Regions from separate parts of the Kitasatospora sp. NPDC036934 genome, predicted to be linked through region 3. Evidence: riboswitches for the same ligand, from Rfam matches in the RefSeq annotation. Region 3 holds a riboswitch; each other region holds the start of a gene.
What was found. A riboswitch is a leader RNA that binds a small molecule or an ion and turns the genes downstream of it on or off. The one in region 3 is predicted to bind cyclic di-AMP.

Region 1 (7,282 bases), on a different contig from region 3:
TCCCGGCCTGGAACATCGCCATGAACGCCTGGGCGTCCCGGGCCGAGCGGTACGGCGGCTCGGGCGGCGGGGGAGCGGCGTGCTGGGCGGGGCGGTTCGCGCGGTCGCGCCGGTGGCTCCGGCGGGGCAGCGGCGGCGGGGTGTCGGCGGCGGGGGGCCCGGGCGGGGTGTCCACCAGGGGGTGGCCGGCGGCGGGCCGGTCGAAGCCGGCGGCCGGTCGCGGGCCGGGGCTGAACGCCCGGTCGTCCGGCCCGAGTCCGGGGACGGTGGGCGGCAGCGGCTCGGTGAGAAGGGCGTTCGGCAGCAGCACCACGACCCGCACCCCGCCGTACGGCGAGGGCGCCGAGCTGAGGGTGACCCGGAAGCCGTAGCTCTCGGCGAGCCGGCCGACCGCGGCCAGGCCCAACTGCGGCAGCTCGCCGAGCCGGGAGACCTCCAGGCTGCTGCCCCCGGCGAGCGCGTCGGCGGCCTTGGCGACGGCCTGTTCCGGCATGCCGACCCCGCCGTCGTCGATCTCGATGACGGCGCCGTTGTGCACCGGCATCAGGGTGACGAACACCTGGGTGCTGGGCGGGGAGTAGCGGGTGGCGTTGTCCAGCAGCTCGGCGATGGCGTGGATCAGGGCCTCGGCGGCGGCGCCGACCACCGCCGTCTCGATCCGGCTGCGCACGACCACCCGCTGGAACGGCAGGATGCGCGACTGGGCGCCGCGCACCACGTCCTCCAGCGAGACCGGTTCCGGCCAATGCCGGCCGGCCCGGGCGCCGCACAGCACGGCCAGGGTCTGGGCCAGCCGGGCCTGTTGGGCGGCGGCGTGGTCGGCCTTGAGCAGGCCCTCCAGCAGTGCCGGGTCGTCGTGGGTGCGTTCCATCTCGTCGAGCAGGGCCTGCTGGTCGTGGGCCATGACGAGGATCCGGCGGGCGACGCTGAGGAACGCCCGCTGGGTGGAGGCGGTGTGCTCCTGCTCCTGCTGGACGGCGGCCAGGTCGGCGCCCCGGCGGGAGAGTTCGGTGGTCAGCTGCTCCTGGAGCCGGGCGAGTTCGCCGTCCAGCCGGTCGGCCCGGCCGCGCTGGGTGACGGACACGGCGCGGTACCGCGCGGCGGCCACGAGGGCGAGGACGGCGAGCACGCCGGTAGCCGTTGCGCACCACTGAGTCATCGTCACGCGGCGAATTCTAGGGCGATGATCCTACGAAGGTGTGAACGGATCCCGCCAAGTGACCGGATCTCGTCAATATCGAGTCAATACGCCGTCATTCCTCCGTCGTTCGGACGCGATCCCGGGTTGCTGACGAGGTGTCCGGTCGTTCGTCCAGGGGCTTCCGGCCCCCTTCGGTGTGACGGGTGGTGGCTGGTTCGCATTCCGGGATGTGGGGGACTTGTGTGCACAGTGTTGTTGAACGTGCGACATTCGGTGCAGGTGAACCATTCCGCGGGTGCTACGGAACGGACGCCACCCGGTGCAGGAGCAGCAGCGCCACGTCGTCCGGCCGGTGCCTGCGCTCCGTCACGTTCAGGGTGAGCAGATCGGCCAGCCGCTCCAGCGCCGCCGCCGGCCCGATCCGCCCCGGACCGGCCTGCCGGGCCCACAGCTCCAGCCCGCCGAGCATCCGCTGCACCGACTCGTCGTAGTCCTCCTCGCGGTCCTCCACCAGCCCGTCGGTGTACGCCAGCAGCGTCTCGCCGCCCGCCAGCCGGTCGACCACCAGCGGGTAGGGCTGCTCCGGGGCCACCCCCAGCGGTGGGCCGCCCGGCAGCTCCAGCTCCACGGCGGCGGCGTCGGCGGTGATCCGCACCGGCGCCGGGTGCCCGGCCCGGGCCGCGGTCAGCCGACCGTCGGCCGGGTCCAGGGTCAGGTAGAGGCAGGTCGCGAACAGCTCGGTGTCCAGCTCGGCCAGCAGCCGGCTGGTCCGGGCCAGGGTGGCGGCCGGGTCGTGCCCGTCCGTCGCGTACGCCCGCAGGCCGCTGCGCAGCTGGCCCATCACGGCGGTCGCCTCGGCGTTGTGGCCCTGCACGTCGCCGATCACCAGCCCGATCCGGCCGTCCGGCAGCTTCAGCAGGTCGTACCAGTCACCGCCGATCTGCATGCCCTCGGTGCTCGGCAGGTAGCGGGCGGCACTGGCGATCCCGGGCAGCCGGGGCAGGGTGCGCGGCAGCATCGCGCGCTGCAGCTCGCCGGCCCGGTGGTGGTGGATGTCGTACAGCCGGGCCCGCTCCAGGGACTGCGCCAGGATGCCGGCGAAGGCCGAGTACAGGGTGCGGTCCTCGCGGCTGAAGGCGCGCTCGGCGGCGAAGGTGATCAGGCAGGAGCCGACCTGTCGACCGGAGGCCACCAGCGGCAGCACGGCCCAGGCGGCCGGGGCGTCCGGGCTGCGCGGCGTGCTGCCGGGCTGGCTGAACAGCGGGGCGGAGCGGGCCAGCGAGTGCTGCATCACCGGCTCGGAGAGGTCCGCCAACCGGGTCAGCTCGGCCCGGCGCGGACCGCCGTACACGGTGTGCGAGACCGGCAGCAGCCGGCCCTCGTCCACCAGGTCGAGCACGATGCCGGCGGCGCCGAAGGCCGGGCGGGCGACGTCGGTGACGGCGGTGGTGACGTCCCGTACGGTCACCGCGCGGGACAGCGCCCGGGTGAGCGACAGCAGCAGCGCCGTCCGGGCCCCGGCCGGGTCGTTCGGCGGCCCGGTGTCCCGGGCCGGGCGGTGGTCCACGGTGGCCAGCAGCCCGGCCATCCGCACCGGGCGGCCGTGCACGTCCAGCATCACCTCGCCGGACTCCTCGACCCGCGCGACCTTCCCGCCCGCGCGCAGCACCCGGTAGCCGATCCGGTAGCGCCCGCCGCTCGCCAGCGCCTCCGCCAGCGCGGCCTGCACGTCCGGCAGGTCCTCCGGGTGGACGATCCGCTCCAGCGGCGGGGCCGTCCCCTCCGGGTCGACGGGCCGGCCGGTGAGCGCGAAGGCGGCGGCGTCCCAGTGGCTCTCCCCGGTGACCAGGTCCCGCTCGAAGGCGCCGTGCCCGGCGGCCCGCACCGCGAGCGACAGCAGCGGATGGGTCGGCGCGGGGCCCGGACCGGCCGGCCGCGGGGGCGGGGCGGCGGTGTGCTCCAGCACGTGGTCCAGCAGGTGGTGCAGCCGGTGGGCGCAGGCCCCGGCGATCGTCTCCAGCACGTCCAGGTCGCGCCCCGGGACGGTGCCCCGGTGCGCCAGCGCGAGGGCCAGCACACCGATCGCCTGCTCGTCCACCACCAGCGGCAGGCTCACCACGGTGACCATCCCGGTGCCCAGGCCGGCGTTCCGGTTCGGGTAGTCGACGCTGGTGTGCTCCGGGCTGAGCAGGTACGGGCGGCGCAGCTTCAACGCCATCGCGGCGGGCAGCTCACCGGCGGGGTCGACCAGGCCGTAGCGTTCGAGCGCCCAGTCCGGCAGCCCGTGCGAGGCGGTCAGCCGGAGCGACCCGGCGGAGTCCAGCAGGTAGAGCGCGGAGCCCTCACCGGTGATCCAGCCCGGGCCCTCGGCGAGCACGGTGCCGAGCAGTTCGGCGGCACTGGTGCAGCCGAGCAGCAGGCGCACACAGCGCATCGGACTACGGGCGGGAGTGGGCACTGAATCTTCATACCCCATTTCGGCCCCGTCCGGCTCAGGGCGGGCCCCTCGCCCCAGCCGCCGCACCAGCACCGCGGGCCGGTCGTCCGCGCCGTCCTGCGCCACCCGCCCGCTGCACGGGAAGTCCGCTGCAGGGCAGGTTGGCTGCACCGGAAGTCGGCGGGCCCGACTTCCCGTGCACGCCCGAACCCGCCGCCCAGCGCGCGGCGCTCCCGCCGGCGGCGCGGAGGAAGCCGGCCGGGCCGGCTCGGTCACCGGGGCTGCTCGGTCACCGGGACTGGGGCCAGGTGCGGAGGCCGGTGGTGAGAGTGGTGACGAGGCGGTCGTGGGTGGTGGTGAGGTCTTCGGAGAGTTGGAAGGCGCCGCCGATGGAGAGGGCGGCGAAGCCGTGGGCGAGGGATCGGACGGTGCGGGCGGCGTGGATCACCTCGGAGCCGTCGAGGCCGTACCCGCGGAGGACGGCGACGATGACGCCGACGAGCCGGGTGGCCGCGCGGGTGAGGTCGTCGTCGGGCTGGGGGGCCTGGGGAAGGGCGGCGTAGCGGTGCGGGTGTTCGGTGGCGTAGGCCTGGTAGGCGCGCAGGACGGCGGTGACCGCGTCGTCCCCGCTGCGGCCGACGGCGGCTTCCGCGAGCCGGTCGGCGAGTTCCTCGGTGACCCGGACGGCGACGAGTCGCCGCAGTTCGGCGAGGCCGCCGCTGACGTGCTTGTACAGCGAGGGGGTGGCGACTCCGGCGCGGGTGGCGACGGAGGCGAGGGTGAGGGCTTCGGCGCCCTGGTCGTCGATGAGGGCGAGGGCGTGGTCGACGACCTGCTCGGGGGTCAGTCCTACGCGGGGCATGGCTTCGGGTTCTCCGTACGGCGGTGGGGGCGGGGCAGACGGGGGATCAGGCGAGTTCGGCCAGGAAGGGCAGCAGGGCGTCGGCTACGGCCCGGGGGTTGTCGGCCATCGGGTAGTGCCCGGATCCCTCGATCATGACCTTCCGCGCGCCGAGCTTCTCGGCCTGGAGTTCGGCGACGGCTTCCGGCTTCGGGAAGTCGGGGTCCTTGCTGCCCATCAGGACGAGGGCGGGGCAGCGGACGGCCGCGGTCCAGCCGATCGGCGCGGAGTCGCCGGTGACGTGGCCGCGGGTGGCGGTCTTGCGGCCGGGGGTGCGCAGGGCGGCGACCAGTCCGTCCACGTAGCCGTCGAGGTCGGCGGGGCGGGGGCCGGGGAAGGCCATCTTGCGCAGGTAGAAGCCCCAGACCCCGGGCCACTGGACCATGGCGGCGCCCATCGCGACCATGACGCCCCGCATGAGGGCGTTGGTCCGGTGTTCGACGAAGGCGTCGATCAGGGCGATCCCGGCGACCCGCTGGGGGGCGTCCCCGGCGACCTTGACGACGGTCGCGCCGGTGTAGGACTGGCCGACCAGGACGGCTCGTTCGATGCCGAGGTGGTCGAGCAGGGCGAGGACGTCGGTGGCGACGGCGGCCGGGCCGTAGTCGTCCCAGACGATGGAGGACTCGCCGAAGCCGCGCAGGTCCATGGTGATGACCCGGTGGCCGGCGGCGGTGAGCAGCGGGTGCAGGTGCCGGTAGGCGCGGCGGGAGTCGAGCATCCCGGGGAGCAGGACGACGGGGGTGCCGTCGCCCTGTCGGGTGTCGTCGTACGCGAGGCGGCCGCCGGGGACGTCGAGGTACTGGGTGCTCGGGGTGGTGCCGGTCATGGTGGGCCTCCGCTGGCTCGCTCGGTGCTGGCGATTGCTTCCGATAGCCATAAAGCTAAGGCTAATAGCCTTAGCCGTCAAGGGCCCTTCCCGGGTCCGCTCCGCTCAGACCCCCTCGACCCTGAACGGGTCGTGCTCGCTCAGCAGCTTCTCCAGCCGGGCCTGGTCGACCCGGGCGACGGTGTCCGAGGACTCCTGCCGGTCCCGGATCACCTTGGCGAGCGTGAAGGTGGAGGTGACGGTGTAGAGGAGCCCGATCCCGAGGAAGGCCCGGGTCCAGCCGCCGACGGGCAGGTAGGCGATCCCGGCGGCGAGGGCGGTGCCGGAGACGGCGAAGGAGAGGACGGCCTGGACGTAGTACGCGGCCGTGGTCCGTGACTGCATCGGTGCGTTCATGGCGCCAGGATGCGACGGGGCGGGCCGCTCGCACATGAGTAGGAGTACTCAGATGGGCCTGGCGAACGAAGGGCCGTTCGTTGACGACCGATCACCTGTTCCCCAGCAGTCCCGGACGGATGGCTTGGAATCAGGGCGTCCTAGGATTAACGTTTGATAACGCAGCGCGGTCGTCAACGCCGTACCCAGACGGCACCGTGCGCCGTCGCCTAATCCCACCGGCCGGCCTCCGGGCAGGTCAGGGAGCCGGGGAACCACGTTCCTTGGGGTGAATCGGCGGGGCCCCGGCCCGGCCGTAGGAGACCTTCCTGCTCCGAACCCGTCAGCTAACCCGGTAGGCGCGAAGGAAGGAAAGGAGCGCGCCTCCGTGGCGTCGACGCACACCCCGGCACACCCGGCCGGCCCCGCAGCCGGTACCCAGCTCCTCGACCACCCCGGCCCGGACGGCCCGGAGGCATTCGCCCCGGAGGCCGAGGCCAACCGCCACCGGATGCCGCGTCAGACCCGCGGAGCCTCCCCGCTGCTCGGCGTCACCGCCGTCGCCGCCACCCTGGGCGCCACCGGTTTCGCCTCCGCGACCCCGGCCGCCGCGCCCGCCGTCGAGGCCCCGGACGAGTCGCCGGTCGCCCTGGCCGCCGACCCCGGCCTCGCGCTCGCCGCCCGCATCCAGCAGCAGGCCGACAGCCAGCGCACCGCCGCCGAGGAGGGCGCCCGGCTGCAGGCCGCCCAGGAGGCCGAGGCCAAGGCCGCCGCCAAGGAGGCGGAGGCCAAGCGCGCCGCCGACGAGGCCGAGCGGGCCAAGGCCGCCGCCCTCACCCTGCCGGTGAAGGACTACAACCTCACCGCCCACTACGGCCAGAGCGCCCGCTACTGGGCCCACCTGCACACCGGCCTGGACTTCGCCGCCGACACCGGCACCGCGGTCTTCGCGGTCGGCCAGGGCACCATCACCTCGGCCGGCTGGTCCGGCTCGTACGGCTACCGGATCGTCGAGACCCTGCCCGACGGCACCGAGATCTGGTACTGCCACCTCTCCTCGATCATCAAGGGCTCCGGCAAGGTGACCTCCGGCCAGCAGATCGGCAAGGTCGGCGCGACCGGCAACGTCACCGGCCCGCACCTGCACCTGGAGGTCCGCCCCGACGGCGGCGCCCCGGTCGACCCGGAGACCTGGCTCCAGCAGCGCGGCCTCACCCCGTAGCCACCGCCGAAGGCCCCTGGAAACCGCCCACCGGCGTCCGGGGCCTTCGCGGCAGCTCACTCCGGCGGCAGCTGCGCCAGGTACGCGTCGATCTCGGCCGGTCCCGGCTCCGGCGCGAGTTCGGGGAACTCCTCCACCAGCAACCGCGGCAGCCCGGGCACCGTCCAGTCGCCGAGCAGGTCGAGCGCCACCTCCGCCGCGGCCGCCTCGAAGTCCTCGAAGTCTCCGGCCAGTTCGTCCGGCATCGGCCGCCCCAGCGCGTTCAGCTCGGCCAGGTTTCGGTAGCTGCGCCGCATCAGGCCCTGCTCCAGCAGCCGCCGGGCGCCGTCGGTGGCCATGCCGACCGACAGCACCCGGCCCGGCCCCCAGCCCTGCTC
Region 2 (7,282 bases), on a different contig from region 3:
TGTCCAGGACCTGGATCGTCAGACGGTCGGCGGTGCCGTCCGCGGTCGCGCGGTCCAGGGTCTTCTTCAGGCCGTCCTCGTTGACGTCGACGGCGACGACCCTCCCGCCCTCGGCGAGGAGCCGGTGCACGGTCGCCTGGCCGATGCCAGAGCCGCCGCCGGTGATCAGGACGTTCCGTCCGCTGAAGCGCTCCATGGTGGTACTCCCTTCGTTGTGGTCTCTCGACCTCAAGGGGCACGGTACGCCGTAATGGCACATCGTGCCAAAAAGTCTTGACGTGTCATGCCGGCGCGATGTGTCATGACGGTCCCCGGATGCGTACGCTGACCCTTGTGACCGGACGCCCGACCCTGACCCAGCGCCGCCGTGACGCCACCCGGCTGGAGATCGCCCGCACCGCCGCCGCGCTCTTCGCCGAGCGGGGCGCGGAGGCGACCACCGCCGAGGAGGTCGCCGACGCCGCGGGCATCTCGCTGCGCACCTTCTACCGCTACTTCTCCGTCAAGGAGGACGCCGTCGCCCCGCTGCTGGCGGCCGGTGGGCAGCGCTGGGTCGACCTGCTGGCCGAGAGCCCGGCGGACCTCCCGCTGCGCGAGGCGTTGGAGCGCTCGGCGGTGGAGTCACTGACCCCGGCCGACGACGCGGCCGTCGAGGCGATGCACTGGACCCGCAGCCTGCTGCGCGACCCCCGACTGGACGGCACCTGGCAGCGGGTCCACGCGGGCTCTGAGGAGCGGCTGCGGTCCGTGCTGGCCGAGCGCAGCCCGGCCGACGCCGACCCGCTGGAGATCCGGCTGGCCGCCGCCGCGGCCACGGCGGCGATCCGGGTGGCCCTGGAGCAGTGGGCCGCCTCCGACGCGGCGGTGACCGGTCCGGGCTCCCCGCAGGACCTCGGCGCCCGCTGCATGCGTGAGCTCACGGCGGGGCTGGGGCTCTGGGCGCGACCGGCCGGGGCGCGGCCCCACGCCCGCAGCCGTACAGCCGCCGATCAGCTTCCTCCCAGCTCCCGCTAGGGTTGGACGTCGCGCCCCGGTGGGGGAACCGGGGTGAACTCCTCGGATGTCCCTGAGCGGAGGGGGCGTGGAGTTCGAGGCGTGGGAGCAACTGAAACATGGGTCTGACGAGCCACAAGGTGCTGGCGCTGACCGTGCTGGTCGCGGTCGTGATGATGGTCGGCACGGTCTGGCTGTGGCCCAGACTCGCCAGGAAGAGCTGGCAGGCAGTGCTCGGCCGGATCGGCACGCTGCTCGCCACCCAGCTCACGGTGCTTGCCGCGCTCGGCCTGGTGGCGAACAACTACTTCGCGTTCTACAGCAGTTGGGACGATCTGCTGGGCACCGGCAGCACGGGCCCGGTGGTGATACACAACAAGGCGGACGCCTCCGGCCGCCTGCTGGTGGAGACCATAGGCCGGGCCTCGGTCAAGGGCGGCGGCGCGATGGGTCGTGAGCCGGGCCACTCCGGCGAGATCCGCAAGGTCCGGATCGACGGCAAAGTGAGCCGGCTGTCGACCGAGGGGTACGTCTACCTGCCGCCGCAGTACTTCCAGCCCGAGTACGCGCAGAGGCAGTTCCCGGCCGTGATCGTCAGCACCGGGTTCCCAGGAATCGCCGAGAACCTGATCACCCGCTTCAACTACCCGGGTGCCGCGCTCAAGCTGCTGCAGGAGGGCCGGATGCAGCCGACCGTCATGGTGATGCTGCAGCCCTCGCCCGCCCTGCCGCAGGACACCGAGTGCGAGGACATCCCCGGCGGCGCCCAGTCCGACACCTACTTCACCAAGGACGTCACCTCGGCGATCCAGGCCAGCTACCGGGTCTCGTCCGACCCGCACGCCTGGGCCTTCATGGGCAACTCGACCGGCGGCTACTGCGCCGTCAAGATGGCCATGCGCCACCCGGACGTCTTTCCGACCGCCGTCGCCCTCTCCGGCTACTACGACGCCGCCGACGACCCGACCACCGGCGACCTCTTCGGCGGCAGCAAGCAGCGCCGCGACGAGGCCAACCTGATGTGGCGACTGAAGCACCTGCCGCAGCCCGACATCTCGGTGCTGCTGGCCGGCACCAAGAAGGGCGACGGCAACTACAAGCCGGACACCGAGGCGTTCATCGACGCGGTGCACAGCCCGATGAAGGTCTCGTACAGCATGCTCGAGAACGGCGGCCACAACTTCGAGACCTGGAGCGCCCTGCTGCCGTCCTCGCTGGAGTGGCTGTCCCGGCACCTCAAGGTGCCGAACCAGCCGAACCAGCCGGGCGAGCCGAACGCCTCGGGCGAGCCGAACCAGCCGGGCCAGGCGAGCCAGGCCACGTGACGTCACCGCCGTCCGAGGCCGTCTGAAGCCGCCCGAGGCCGTCTGAAGCCGTTCGACGCCGTCCGGAGAGAACGCGCCGAACCCCCGGAGCCGAGGCCCCGGGGGTTCGTGCGTGCTACGGCGCGGCGCCGGTCAGGCCACCCGCTCCAGCGTCCCGGTGTGCAGCTGGCCGACCCGGCCGCCCTCGCCCTCGAAGGTCCAGAAGGCCCGTACGGTCAGCGCGTTGAGGTCCATCACATGGCTGACGGTGATCCCGCTCTGCTCCGTCCAGCTGATGAAGTAGATCTCCGGCGCGACCTCGGCGACGTGCAGCCGCACGTCCTCCCACTGGCCGGCCGACTCGCCAAGGCCCTCCCAGCGCAGCCGAGTGCCGTCGGCCGAGTAGCTGTTGCGGAAGGCCGCGCCGTTGTCGGCCCGGAAGACGTAGGTGCGGCCGGCGAAGGCGGGCAGGGGCGCGGTCATGGTGGGGCGGGACCTCTTCTCGGGAGTGCGGGACGGACCGTGTGGTCTGGGCTCGGTGCACTTGTGCACCGCGGAAAACGCCAGGGTTCCAATTTATCCGATCGGTCGGACTCGGGCGGCCCCGCGCCACGGCACGGTCCGCCACCACCCCGGTTCGCTGATCGCGCCGCTCCGGCGGGCCGGGAGCCCTGCCTCGGTGCCGACCCACCTTCTGGCGGGCGCGTCGGCGGACATCCCGGGCGTGCTGGACGAGGACCGCGGGCCCAGCGACGGCATCGTGTTCACCGCGAGCGCGCTGGACACCAGCGGCATCGCGACGGTCGGCGGCACCCGGCTGCTCACCGGGCTGAACCGCCTGGAGCCGGCCTGGTCGCCGGCGGCCGGGGGCCAGGTGGCCGACTGGCCCGGCTGATCGCCCGGCCACGGTCGCGAGGTTGATCAACTCGGCCACCACGCAGCGTCGTTGATCGACACCACTGTGAGCTGTGCGACAACCGGCCCGATCAGGTTGTCCGTTCACGGACGGCCTGCCTAGCCTGCAACCGTCGTCCGCTGTCGCGGACCCCGCCGCCGGGACGCCGAGTCCTGTCCACCCGCCGGCCGGCACTCGAGCACCACAGCGGACGGGAGCGGGGGAACCAAGGTCAGCGCCCGGTCCGTACGCATCAGCGTGCGGACCGTGGCTAGGGGTGAAGCCGCTCCACAGGCGGCCGGGCAACTGCAGCCCGAATCCGACAGCTCACCTCGCAGGCGTCGCAGAGGACCCCCCATGCACCAGCCTGCCGGGCGCCGTCGCGCCCCCCGCCACGCCCGTCCGACCCACCGCGGCCGCAATGCCGCCCTCGCCGCCACCGGGGCGCTCGCGATCAGCGGTGCCGGCCTGCTCGGGCTGCCGTCCGTCGCTGGCGCCCAGGCCGCCACCGCCCCGACCGTCACCCAGGACCGGCTCGCTCCGGCCACCATGGTCGCCGGCCGGGCCGCCACCGCCTCGCTGGGCCTGCACTCCTCGTCCTGCTTCACCGCCAAGACGGTCGGCGTCGGCGTCCGCGACGCGCGCGGCACCAACCTGGACTTCCCGGGGAACGCGACCAACGTGCAGATATGCCCGACCGGGCTCAACTTCACCAGCGGTGCGCGCGCCCTGCCGGCCGGGACGTACACCCAGTTCGGCTTCTGGCAGGACTTCGGCGGCACCTGGCACAACCTGCCCTCGCAGCAGCTGGTGGTCGCGGCCACCGGTACGTCCACGCCGACCCCGTCCCCGACGACGGCGCCCACCACGACGCCCACCACGGCACCGACGGCGACGCCCACCGCGGCGCCCACCACGGCACCGACCGCCACGGCCACTCCGACGACGCCCGCGCCGTCCTCCCCGGTCGCCGGCAAGTCGCTGACCTGGTCCGACGAGTTCAACAGCCCGATCGACTGGGGTCAGCGCTGGGTCGGCGACAAGAGCACCTCGTACAAGTACGGGAACCACAACCCGGACGACAACAAGCTCGACTGGCTGAACAAGAACAACGTCACCGTCGCGAACGGCGTCGCCACCTTCACCGCCACCCCGGGCGGGCCCACCCTGGAGAACGGCCAGCAGTCCTGGAACACCGGCTTCCTGACCACCGAGGGCTCCACCGAGGGCTTCCAGGTCAAGACCGGCGACTACGCCGAGGCCCGGGTCAAGATGCCCTCGGGCACCGGTGCCTGGCCCGCCCTGTGGACCTGGAAGAACGGCAACGGGGAGATCGACTCCTTCGAGTACCACCCGGACAACCCGAACCTGCTGGAGCTGACCAACCACATCAACCCGAGCAACCCCGAGTACTACACCGACGCCAAGGCCGTCGCCAAGGACCAGTGGGTCACCATCGGCACCTACTACGGCGCCAACTCGGTGGACTGGTACGTCAACGGCGTCAAGGTGTACTCGGACAACAAGGGCGTGGGCGCCAACTTCTCGGCGTACCTGATCCTCAACCTCTCGGTGTGTGCCGGGAAGTACCACCCCGCGCCGCAGGGGACCACCCCGCTCACCTTCGCGGCCGACTACGTGCGCGTCTACCGCTGACCGTGGCCGCCGGGCCCGCTTAGCCCCCAGGACCAGCCGCTCTCATGGGCCGGCAGCCGTTTCGACCACCGCGTGGTCGAAACGGCTGCCGGTTCTTGCGTTCAGGCCCCTGTGCTCAATCCCGTGCGCGCCGGGTGAGTTGACGATCCGTCAGGGTGCCAGGACCTGCCCGAGCCGGGTCGCGATCTGCTGCATCACCGGCACCAGCGAGGACGCCCCCGTCTGCTCCTCCAGCGCCCGGATCCGGGCCTCCGGGCCGGACACCGAGAGCGCGGTGGGCGTCGGCGCGCCCGGCACCGCGAGGGCGATGCAGCGGACGCCGATCTCCTGCTCCTGGTCGTCCACCACGTACCCGCGCTCGCGCGCCTCGGCGAGCTGGTCCATCAGCTCCTGCGGGTCGGTGAGGGTGTACTCGGTGTGCGCGGGCAGCGGGTTGGGGCCCAGGACCGCGCGCGCCTCGTCCTCCGGGAGCTGGGCGAGCAGGGCCTTGCCGACGCCGGTGCAGTGCGGCTGCACCCGCCGTCCGACCTCGGTGAACATCCGCATCGAGCGCCGCGACTGCACCTGTCCTACGTACACCACCTCGCCGCCCTCCAGCACCGCCAGGTTGGCGGTCTCGCCGGTGGCCTCCATCAGCTCGGCCAGGTACGGGCGGGCCCAGCTGCCGAGCAGTCGACCGGCCGTCTCGCCGAGCCGGATCAGCCGGGGGCCGAGGGTGTAGCGGCGCGCGGTGTCCTGGCGGACATAGCCCTGCTGCACGAGGGTACGGACCAGTCGGTGGATGGTCGGCATCGGGAGGCCGGAGCTGGTGGAGAGTTCGCTGAGGGTGGCCACGCCACCCGAGTCGGCCAGCGCCTCCAGGAGTTGGAAGGCGCGCTCGACGGACTGCACGCCGCCGCTCGCGCGGTCGGCGCCTGTCGTCGATGCTGTGTCGGGGGTCGCAACCACCGGCGTTCCCTTCGCTGTCGGGGAGGAGTAGAGTCCCGGCGATCTCTTCAACAAACCGTTGAAATTCTGTATCGCGGAAACTAGTCTCCACCTTACAGAATCGAATTCGCCGACAGGCGGGTAACGATCGAGGAAGTTCCCGAGGAGGCTCCCACCGGAGCTCCCTTCGCCAGGCTCAACCGTCTTAGGAGTGTCCTGCTCATGGCTGCAGATCAGGGGCCCGTCGGCGCCTCCCCCGCCGCTCCGGTCGTCACTGTCGCCGGTCCGCGCGTCCACCGGGCCGAGGAGGTGCTCACTCCGGAGGCGGTCGCCTTCGTCGTGGGCCTCCATCGTGCCTTCGAGGGTCGCCGACAGGAACTGCTGGCCAGGCGGAAGAGTCGACGCGCCGAGATCGCCCGCACCGGCACGCTGGACTTCCTCCCCGAGACCGCCGACGTCCGGGCCGGCGACTGGAAGGTCGCCGAGGCGCCGCGCGCGCTCCAGGACCGCCGGGTCGAGATCACCGGCCCCACCGACCGCAAGATGGTCATCAACGCCCTCAACTCCGGGGCGAAGATCTGGCTCGCCGACTTCGAGGACGCCACCTCCCCGACCTGGGAGAACGTGGTCAGCGGCCAGGTCAACCTGATCGACGCCTTCGAGGACCGGATCGACTTCACCAGCACGGCCGGCAAGGCCTACACCCTCAAGCCCGCCGCGGAACTCGCCACCGTCGTGGTTCGCCCGCGCGGCTGGCACCTGGACGAGAACCACCTGCTGGTCGACGGCGTCCCGGTGGCCGGAGCGTTCGTCGACTTCGGCCTGTACTTCTTCCACAACGCCGCCCGGCTGCTCGCCAAGGGCGCCGAGGACCCCAACTCCGGCCCCTACTTCTACCTGCCGAAGACCGAGAGCCACCTCGAGGCCCGGCTCTGGAACGACGTGTTCACCCACGCCCAGGCCGAGCTGGGCATCCCGCACGGCACCGTCCGGGCCACCGTACTGATCGAGACCATCACCGCGGCCTTCGAGATGGACGAGATCCTCTACGAGCTGCGCGACCACGCGGCCGGCCTCAACGCCGGGCGCTGGGACTACCTGTTCTCGATCGTGAAGAACTTCCGCGACGCAGGCGAGCACTACATCCTGCCGGACCGCAACAGCGTCACCATGGCCTCGCCGTTCATGGCCGCCTACACCCGCCTGCTGGTGCGCACCTGCCACCGGCGCGGCGCCCACGCGATCGGCGGCATGGCCGCCTTCATCCCCAGCCGCCGGGACCCCGAGGTCAACGCCGCCGCGCTGGAGAAGGTCAAGGCGGACAAGGACCGCGAGGCCGGCAACGGCTTCGACGGCTCGTGGGTCGCTCACCCGGACCTCGTCCCGGTCGCCCGGGCCTCCTTCGACGCGGTGCTCGGCGAGCGGCCGAACCAGAAGGACAACCCCGGCCCGACCGAGCCGGTCACCGCCGCCGACCTGCTCGACGTCGCCGGAGCCGGCGGCACCT
Region 3 (7,282 bases):
CTCCTCCGCGATGCCGCACAAGATGAACACCCGCTCCTGCGAGCGCGTCAACGGCCTGGCCGTCATCCTGCGCGGCTACGCCTCGATGACCGGCGAGCTGGCCGGCGACCAGTGGAACGAGGGCGACGTCTCCTGCTCCGTGGTGCGCCGGGTCGCGCTGCCGGACGCGTTCTTCGCCTTCGACGGCCTGCTGGAGACCTTCCTCACCGTCCTGGACGAGTTCGGCGCCTTCCCCGCCGTGGTAGAGGCCGAGCTGGACCGCTACCTGCCGTTCCTGGCCACCACCAAGGTGCTGATGGGCGCGGTGCGCGCGGGCGTCGGCCGGGAGACCGGTCACGAGGTCATCAAGGAGCACGCCGTCGCCTCCGCGCTGGCGATGCGCGCGGGCGCCCGGGAGAACGAGCTGCTGGACCGCCTCGCCGCCGATGAGCGGATCCCGCTGGACCGGGCCGCGCTGGACGCGCTGCTGGCCGACCGGCTGTCCTTCACCGGTGCGGCCGCGGCGCAGGTCGCCGAGGTCGTCCGCCAGGTGGAGGCCGTCGCGGCGGCCTACCCGGCGGCGGCCAAGTACGCGCCGGGCGACATCCTCTGACGTAGCGTCAGATCTCTGTCGAGGGCCCCGCCGCCGTTCCGGTGGCGGGGCCCTCGGGCGTCCGGGGGCGGCCCGGGTCGAGCGGCGGGGTGGTGGTGGCGCACGGCCAGTCGCAGTTCGGCTCGGCCAGCGGGTGCGCCTCCTCCGGCGCGAGCACATTGCCCCGGATGGTGGTGAAGGCGATCAGCCCGCCGGCGGTCAGCAGGCCCGCGCAGATCAGCATCGCGGTGTGGAAGGCGGAGTCCACCGAGGACGGCACCCGGTAGGCGTCGCCGCTCAGCCCGGCCAGCGCGGGCAGCGCGGCCACCGCGAGCAGCCCGGCCGCGCGGGCGGCGGCGTTGTTGACGCCGCTGGCGATGCCGGCGTGCCGCACCTCGACCGCGGCCAGCACGGTCGCGGTCAGCGGCGCGACCAGCAGGGTCATCCCGGATCCCATCACCGCCACCGCGGGCAGCACGTCCGCCCAGTAGGAGGAGTCCGGGCCGGTGCGCAGCATCAGCAGCACCCCGGCCGCGCACAGCAGCGGGCCGACGGTGAGCGGGATGCGCGGGCCGATCCGCTTGCCGAGGCGGCCGGCCCGCGCGGACAGGGTCAGCATCAGCACGGTGATCGGCACCAGCGCGAAGCCGGAGACCAGCGGGGAGAAGCCCGAGACGATCTGCAGCTGCACCACCAGCAGGAAGAACACGCCGCTGAACGCCGCGTAGACGCAGAGGGTGACCAGGTTCACGGCGGTGAACAGCCGGGAGGAGAACAGCCCGAGCGGCAGCATCGGATCGGGGGTGCGCCGCTCGACGGCCACGAAGGCGGCGCCCAGCAGCAGGCCGGTCGCCCCGGTGACCCAGACGGCGGGGGACAGGCCCTCCCCGGCGGCGGTGAGCGCGTAGGTGATCGCGCCGAGGGCGAGCGCGGCGAGCAGCGCGCCGGGTACGTCGAAGCGGCCCGTCGCCGACTCGTCCCGGCTCTCCGGGACGTAACGGGAGGTCACCGCGATGACGGCGGCGGCCAGCGGCAGGTTCAGCAGGAAGATCCAGCGCCAGCCGGGGCCGTCCACCAGCCAGCCGCCGAGGAAGGGGCCGACGGCGGCCGACACCCCGCCCAGGCCGGACCACAGGCCCACCGCCGCCGAGCGGTCTTCCGGGTGGAAGACGGCCTGGAGCATGGCGAGCGAGCCCGGGGTGAGCAGCGCCCCGCCGATGCCCTGGACGGCGCGGCCGGCGATCAGCACGTGGATGGTCGGGGCGGCGGCACAGGCCGCGGACGCGGCGGCGAACCAGACCACGCCGATCAGGAAGACCCGGCGCCGGCCGTAGCGGTCGCCGAGGGCGCCGCCGAGCAGGATCAGGCCCGCCAGGGTGAGCAGATAGGCGTTCAGGGTCCATTGCAGCGAGGCGAGGGAGGCGCCGAGGTCGGCGCCGATCCGGGGCAGGGCGACGTTCACCACGGTGCCGTCGAGCATCGCCATGCTGGAGCCGAGCACCGTTGCCAGGAGAACCCAGCGACCCTGCCCGGTGCCCAGGCGCAGAGTGCCTGCTTGAGAGGTGGTCACGGGGCAGATCCTGGTCCGACGGGGTGTACGTGACAAGGGTCACCGGGTGGTGTGTCGGTCGGTGGCGGTGCGTGAGCGAATGGTCGCGTCGCGGTGGGGTGGTCGGCGCAGGGTGGTGGATCAGTGGCGCCGGGTGAATGGATTGTGCACGCACGGTGTGCTGGATCATTCGGAGGGTGACCATGGCGGCGGGGGTGGTTGCGGATTCAAGAGATCGACATTGCTTCACCTGAACGGATGAGTTTTAGTTCAGCGACCGCCCGGCCAGTCCGGACGGATCCACCGGGTGGAACGCCGAGTCCTGCCGCTGCCCGGTGGCTCGAACCGAACTCTGTACGGCAGGAGCGGGGGACCCACAGGTAAGTCGCCGGACCGGAGTTCGCGCCTTTTCAGCGCGCGGACGACCAGGACCGGCTTGGGGTGAAGCCGCGCATGAGCGGCCGGGCAACTCCAGCCCGAACCCGACAGCTCACCTCGCAGGCGTCGGAGAGGAAAATTCCATGCCTGCACAGGCTCGTCGTATCGCCCTGCCCCGTGCCGCCCGCATCGGCATCGCCACCGCCGTCACCGGCGCCTCGTTCGTCCTGCCGCTCGTGACCGCGATGAGCGCCCAGGCGCACACCGCCCCGGCCGCCGCCACCGCTTCGGCGGCCTCGCACGAGGCCGCTCCGGCCGCCTCCGCCACCGGCGCTTCGGTGGCCGGCGCCTCGGCCACCGGTCAGGAGAGCTACCGCGTCGTCAGCGGCGACACCCTCTCGAAGATCGCCGACGCCAAGCACGTCGACGGCGGCTGGCACGCGCTGTACGAGCAGAACCGCTCGGTCGTCGGCGCCAACCCGAACCTGATCTTCCCGGGCCAGCAGCTGGCCCTCGCCGGTCAGGCCGGCCACGCCGGTCAGGCCGCTGACGCTGCGAAGCCCGCCGCTCCGGAGAAGCCCGCCAAGCCGACCGCTCCGGCCACCCAGGACGCCTCCGCCGCCGCGGACACCCAGCCGCAGGTCCGGACCGAGGCCGCCAAGCCGGGTGCCCAGCTGCAGACCCAGGTGCAGACCGCCGCCCCGGCCCAGGCCGTCACGGCCGCCCCGGTCGCCGCCACCTCCGGCTACGTCGCCCCGCTGGCCAACCCGGTGCTGGGCGAGGCCTACGGCGTGGCCGGCTCGATGTGGGCCTCCGGCCACCACACCGGCCAGGACTTCGTCGCCTCCACCGGCACCCCGCTGCGCGCCGTCGCCAACGGTGTCGTGGTGAAGGCCGGCAACGGCGGCGCCTACGGCAACGAGGTCGAGATCAAGCTCGCCGACGGCAAGTACGCCCAGTACGCGCACCTGTCCTCGATCGGCGTGTCGATCGGTCAGACCGTCACCACCGGCCAGCAGCTCGGCCTCTCCGGCGCGACCGGCAATGTGACCGGCCCGCACCTGCACTTCGAGATCCGCACCGGTCCGGAGTACGGCTCGGACATCGACCCGGTCGCCTACCTGCGGGCGCACGGCGTCGCGCTCTGACCCGCCTGCTCCCTGCCGCAGGACTGTGAACCACCGCTGATGCGGGGCGAATCGACCGCCCGGGATGGTCATGTCGGGTGACCGCTCGACCGGGTGATCGCCGCACCAGTGGACCTGGGCGCGGGACACGCCCACGGCCGGTCCGGCCGTACGAGACAGCTCTCGTGCGGCCGGGCCGGCCACCGCCGTTTCCCGGGGCCTCGCGGTGCGTGCGCGAGGTGTCGAACAGGGCGTCAACTCCCGTGATTCCCGGGATGAGCTCCGATTCCGCGAGCCGTTCGGTTTCGGCGGGTCAGTTCCGGTGGACGGGCAGGCCGTGCTCGGCGGCACCGAGCAGCTGGTGCATCCGGTGGCCGAAGTCCTCGGTGTCGTCGGCGGGTTCGGGGAAGACCAGACGGACGTCGCGGTGGCCGTGCGAGTGGTCCAGGCGCAGCACCAGGCCGTGGCGGTCCAGGGCGAGCGGGCGGACGTCCGGCCGGTGGGTGAGCAGGGCCGGGTCGAGCAGGCGGGTGAGCAGATCGAGGGCGTCGGCGTGGTCGTCGGCCAGGTGGGTGAGCAGGGCGGCCTCGTACCGGGCCAGCGGGTCGGGGGCGGCGAGGGTGAGGTCGGCGGCGGTGAGTGCGCTGGTGCCGTACGGGGTGGCGAGGACGGCGTGGGCGACGTCGACGCGCAGGTGGACGCTGAGGCCGTCGTCGGCGAGGTGGGCCAGGTGCAGTCGGCCGGCCAGGGTGAGCCGGGCGCGGATCCGGGCGCGGACGGCGACGGGGGAGACGTCGGTGACGTCGAGCACGACGGCCAGGCCGTCGGTGGCGCCGGCGGCGGCCGCGGTGAGCGGGGCGTCCAGTGGGGCGCGCAGGCGCAGCCGGGAGCCGTGGACGGAGACCGGGGTGTCCAGGTCGTGGTGCTCGCCGAGGGCGCGGACGGTGAGCGAGGAGGTCGCGCTGAGCAGGCTGTGGACCCGGTCGGCGGTGGTGGGCTCGGGCACCTGGGCGTCGCAGGTGGGCAGGCTCATGGACGGACCTCCTGTTAGTTAGGTAAGGCTAACCTAATCTTCGCGGAGGGTGGTGGCAAGTGCGACGGGGCCCGGACGCGTGACGGCGTCCGGGCCCCGGGGGCGGCGGTGGCGGCGGGTCAGCCGACGACGGCCTGGGCGTCGATCTCCACCAGCATCGGCTCCTGCGGCAGTTCGACGAAGACCGTGGTGCGGCAGGGCTTCACCCCGCCCGGCCTGATGTTCTCGTCGATGAACTCGGCGTAGACCTCGTTCATCAGTGGAAAGTCGGCCCGCTTGGTGAGGTAGACACGGAACATCACCACGTCCTCGATGGTGGCGCCGCCGGCCTCGACGATGGCCTTGACGTTCTCCAGCGTGCGGCGGGTCTGGGCCTTCACGTCGCCGTGGTGGAGGTACTCGCCGGTGGCCGGGTCCTGCGGGCCCTGGCCGGAGACCTGGAGGATCGGGCCCTTGCGGACGCCCTGGGAGAACATCCAGGCGGGGGCCGGGGCGCCGTCGGTGCGGATCTCGATCTTGTCGGAGTCCATGGGGTTCCTTACGTGCGGTGGGTGCGGCAGTGAGTGGCGGGCCGTCAGTTGTGCTGGGGGCGGCCGCAGTCGGCCGAAATGGCGCGGGCGGTGGCGAGCAGCTGGGGGAGGAGGTCCAGCACCTGCTCGTACGGGAGGACGACGTCCGGGACGGAGATCGACGCTGCGGCGACGACCCGACCGCTGGCGTCCCGGATCGGGGCGGCCACGCAGTTGATGAAGGCCTCGTGCTCGGCGTGGTCCTGCGCCCAGCCCAGGGCGGCGACCTTCTCCAGCTCGGCGAGCAGCGCCTCGGGCGTGGTGAGGGTGCGTTCGGTGTGCGGGGTGAAGTCGACCCCGGCCACCACCCGGCGGCGCTCGGGCAGCGGGAGGTCGGCCAGCAGCACCTTGGAGACGGCGGCGCTGTGCAGGGCCGCGCGCAGGCCGATCCGGGAGTACATCCTGACCGGGTGACGGGAGTCGTACTTGTCGATGTAGACCACCTCGCCGCCCTCGTACGCCGCCAGGTGCACGGTCTGGCCGGTGGCGGAGTTCAGCTCGGCGAGGTGCGGGGCGGCGATCCGGCGGAGGCCGCGCTGCTCCAGGGCGAGGCCGGAGAGGGCGAACAGGCCCGCGCCGAGGTGGTAGCGGTAGGCCGCGTCACGGTAGACGAAGCGCTCCTCCTCCAGGCTCTGGAGCAGCCGCAGCACGGTGGTCTTGTGCACGCCGAGGACCTCGGCCAGCTGGTCGAGGGAGCGCTCGCCCTCGCCGAGCTGGGCGAGGATGCGCAGGGCGCGGGTGACGGTCTGGCTCATCGGGCTCGGGCTCCGGTCGGGTGGCTGGGGTCGCTGCTCATTCTGCCCGGGCCGGGGGAGGCGGGCCGGACGCGGGAAGCGGGCGGCGCCGGGGGAGCGGGCAGCGCCGGGGAGGCGATGTCGTCGGCGGTGACCCGGGTGGCGGCCCAGTCGGCGGGGGAGGCGTCGAGCAGGGCGGTCACCACCGGGGTGGGCGGCAGTTCGGCCTGGTCGCCGTGGGCGGTCAGGGCGCAGGCCGCGGCCAGGTGGCCGAGTCTCAGCCGGCGGCGCTGGTCCAGGCCGTGCAGGGTGCCGGCCAGGTAGCCGGCGGCGAAGGCGTCGCCCGCGCCGGTGGCCTCCACCACCTCGACGGCCAGGGCCGGCTCGGCGACGGCCGTACCGTCCCGCTCCAGCGCGGTGACCAGCCGGGCGGCGTCCTTGACCACCACGGTGGCGGGGGACGGGAAGCGGCGGCGCAGGGCGGCCGGCTCGTCGGTGCCGAAGGCGGCCTGGGCCTCGTCGGCGCCGAGCAGCAGCAGGTCGGCGGCGTCCAGCAACGGAGGCAGCACCGCCGGGTCGCGGTCCCGCCAGAGCGCGGGGCGCCAGTTGAGATCGAAGCTGACCAGCCGCCCGGGGCGGCGGTCGGCGAGCAGGGCGCGCAGCAGGGCGAGGCAGTCGTCGGAGAGCGCGGCGGTGATGCCGGACAGGTGGAGCAGCCGGGCGCCCGCCAGCAGTCGGGCGGCGGCCGGGTCGGTGAGCAGGGCGGGGGAGAGCGCGGCCGCCGCGGAGCCGCGCCGGTGGTAGTGCAGTCGGCTGCGGCCGGGGCCGAGGTCGTGCCGGTGGCCGGTGGCGCCGCCGACCTCCTTCAGATACAGGCCGGTCGGGCGGTGCGGGTCGACGGTGACCCCGGAGACGTCCACGCCGCGGGCGGCGACCTCGGCGAGCAGGCGGCGGCCGAAGCCGTCGTCGCCGACCCGGCTGATCCAGGCGGTCGGCACGCCGAGGCCGGCCAACGCCCCGGCCACATTGGACTCCGCGCCGCCGACGGACAGCCGGAAGGTGTCCACGGCCTCCAGCGGTCCCGGGCGGTCGGGCAGCAGGACGGCCATCGACTCGCCCAGGCAGACGGCCGTCGGGGGAGGACAGGGGAGGGTCGGCCCCGGGGTGTCCTGTGGCGGCATCTGCTGGGCTCCTCGTCTGCGGCGGCGGTGTGTCGACCTCTGAGGGCGGGTTCGACTCCTGACGGTGGGTTCGACCCCTGGCCGTGGGTTCGACTCCGTTGACCGTGATCCGGCACCGATGCTAGAACCGTGCTGGCAGC

Region 1: another riboswitch for cyclic di-AMP. It lies ahead of ACZ7BZ_RS33840 (M23 family metallopeptidase); the one in region 3 lies ahead of ACZ7BZ_RS28650 (M23 family metallopeptidase).
Region 2: another riboswitch for cyclic di-AMP. It lies ahead of ACZ7BZ_RS06035 (glycoside hydrolase family 16 protein); the one in region 3 lies ahead of ACZ7BZ_RS28650 (M23 family metallopeptidase).

Annotation. Positions count from the first base shown of each region.
Region 1 is NZ_JBVJQR010000035.1:26,223-33,504, reverse strand. Features, by position in the region: gene ACZ7BZ_RS33865 (sensor histidine kinase) at 1-1,159, opposite strand, end outside; gene ACZ7BZ_RS33860 (SpoIIE family protein phosphatase) at 1,440-3,599, opposite strand; gene ACZ7BZ_RS33855 (TetR/AcrR family transcriptional regulator) at 3,868-4,440, opposite strand; gene ACZ7BZ_RS33850 (alpha/beta fold hydrolase) at 4,487-5,308, opposite strand; gene ACZ7BZ_RS33845 (YiaA/YiaB family inner membrane protein) at 5,414-5,704, opposite strand; cyclic di-AMP (ydaO/yuaA leader) riboswitch at 5,901-6,059, shown strand; gene ACZ7BZ_RS33840 (M23 family metallopeptidase) at 6,072-6,905, shown strand; gene ACZ7BZ_RS33835 (hypothetical protein) at 6,962-7,282, opposite strand, start outside.
Region 2 is NZ_JBVJQR010000003.1:207,574-214,855, reverse strand. Features, by position in the region: gene ACZ7BZ_RS06060 (SDR family NAD(P)-dependent oxidoreductase) at 1-196, opposite strand, end outside; gene ACZ7BZ_RS06055 (TetR family transcriptional regulator) at 316-1,014, shown strand; gene ACZ7BZ_RS06050 (alpha/beta hydrolase) at 1,113-2,318, shown strand; gene ACZ7BZ_RS06045 (phenolic acid decarboxylase) at 2,451-2,780, opposite strand; gene ACZ7BZ_RS06040 (hypothetical protein) at 2,977-3,192, shown strand; cyclic di-AMP (ydaO/yuaA leader) riboswitch at 3,410-3,528, shown strand; gene ACZ7BZ_RS06035 (glycoside hydrolase family 16 protein) at 3,550-4,848, shown strand; gene ACZ7BZ_RS06030 (IclR family transcriptional regulator) at 4,999-5,796, opposite strand; gene aceB (malate synthase A) at 5,998-7,282, shown strand, end outside.
Region 3 is NZ_JBVJQR010000022.1:35,025-42,306, forward strand. Features, by position in the region: gene purB (adenylosuccinate lyase) at 1-592, shown strand, start outside; gene ACZ7BZ_RS28645 (MFS transporter) at 600-2,141, opposite strand; cyclic di-AMP (ydaO/yuaA leader) riboswitch at 2,454-2,639, shown strand; gene ACZ7BZ_RS28650 (M23 family metallopeptidase) at 2,642-3,646, shown strand; gene ACZ7BZ_RS28655 (DUF2470 domain-containing protein) at 3,939-4,658, opposite strand; gene ACZ7BZ_RS28660 (RidA family protein) at 4,778-5,188, opposite strand; gene ACZ7BZ_RS28665 (IclR family transcriptional regulator) at 5,233-5,982, opposite strand; gene ACZ7BZ_RS28670 (sugar kinase) at 5,979-7,142, opposite strand.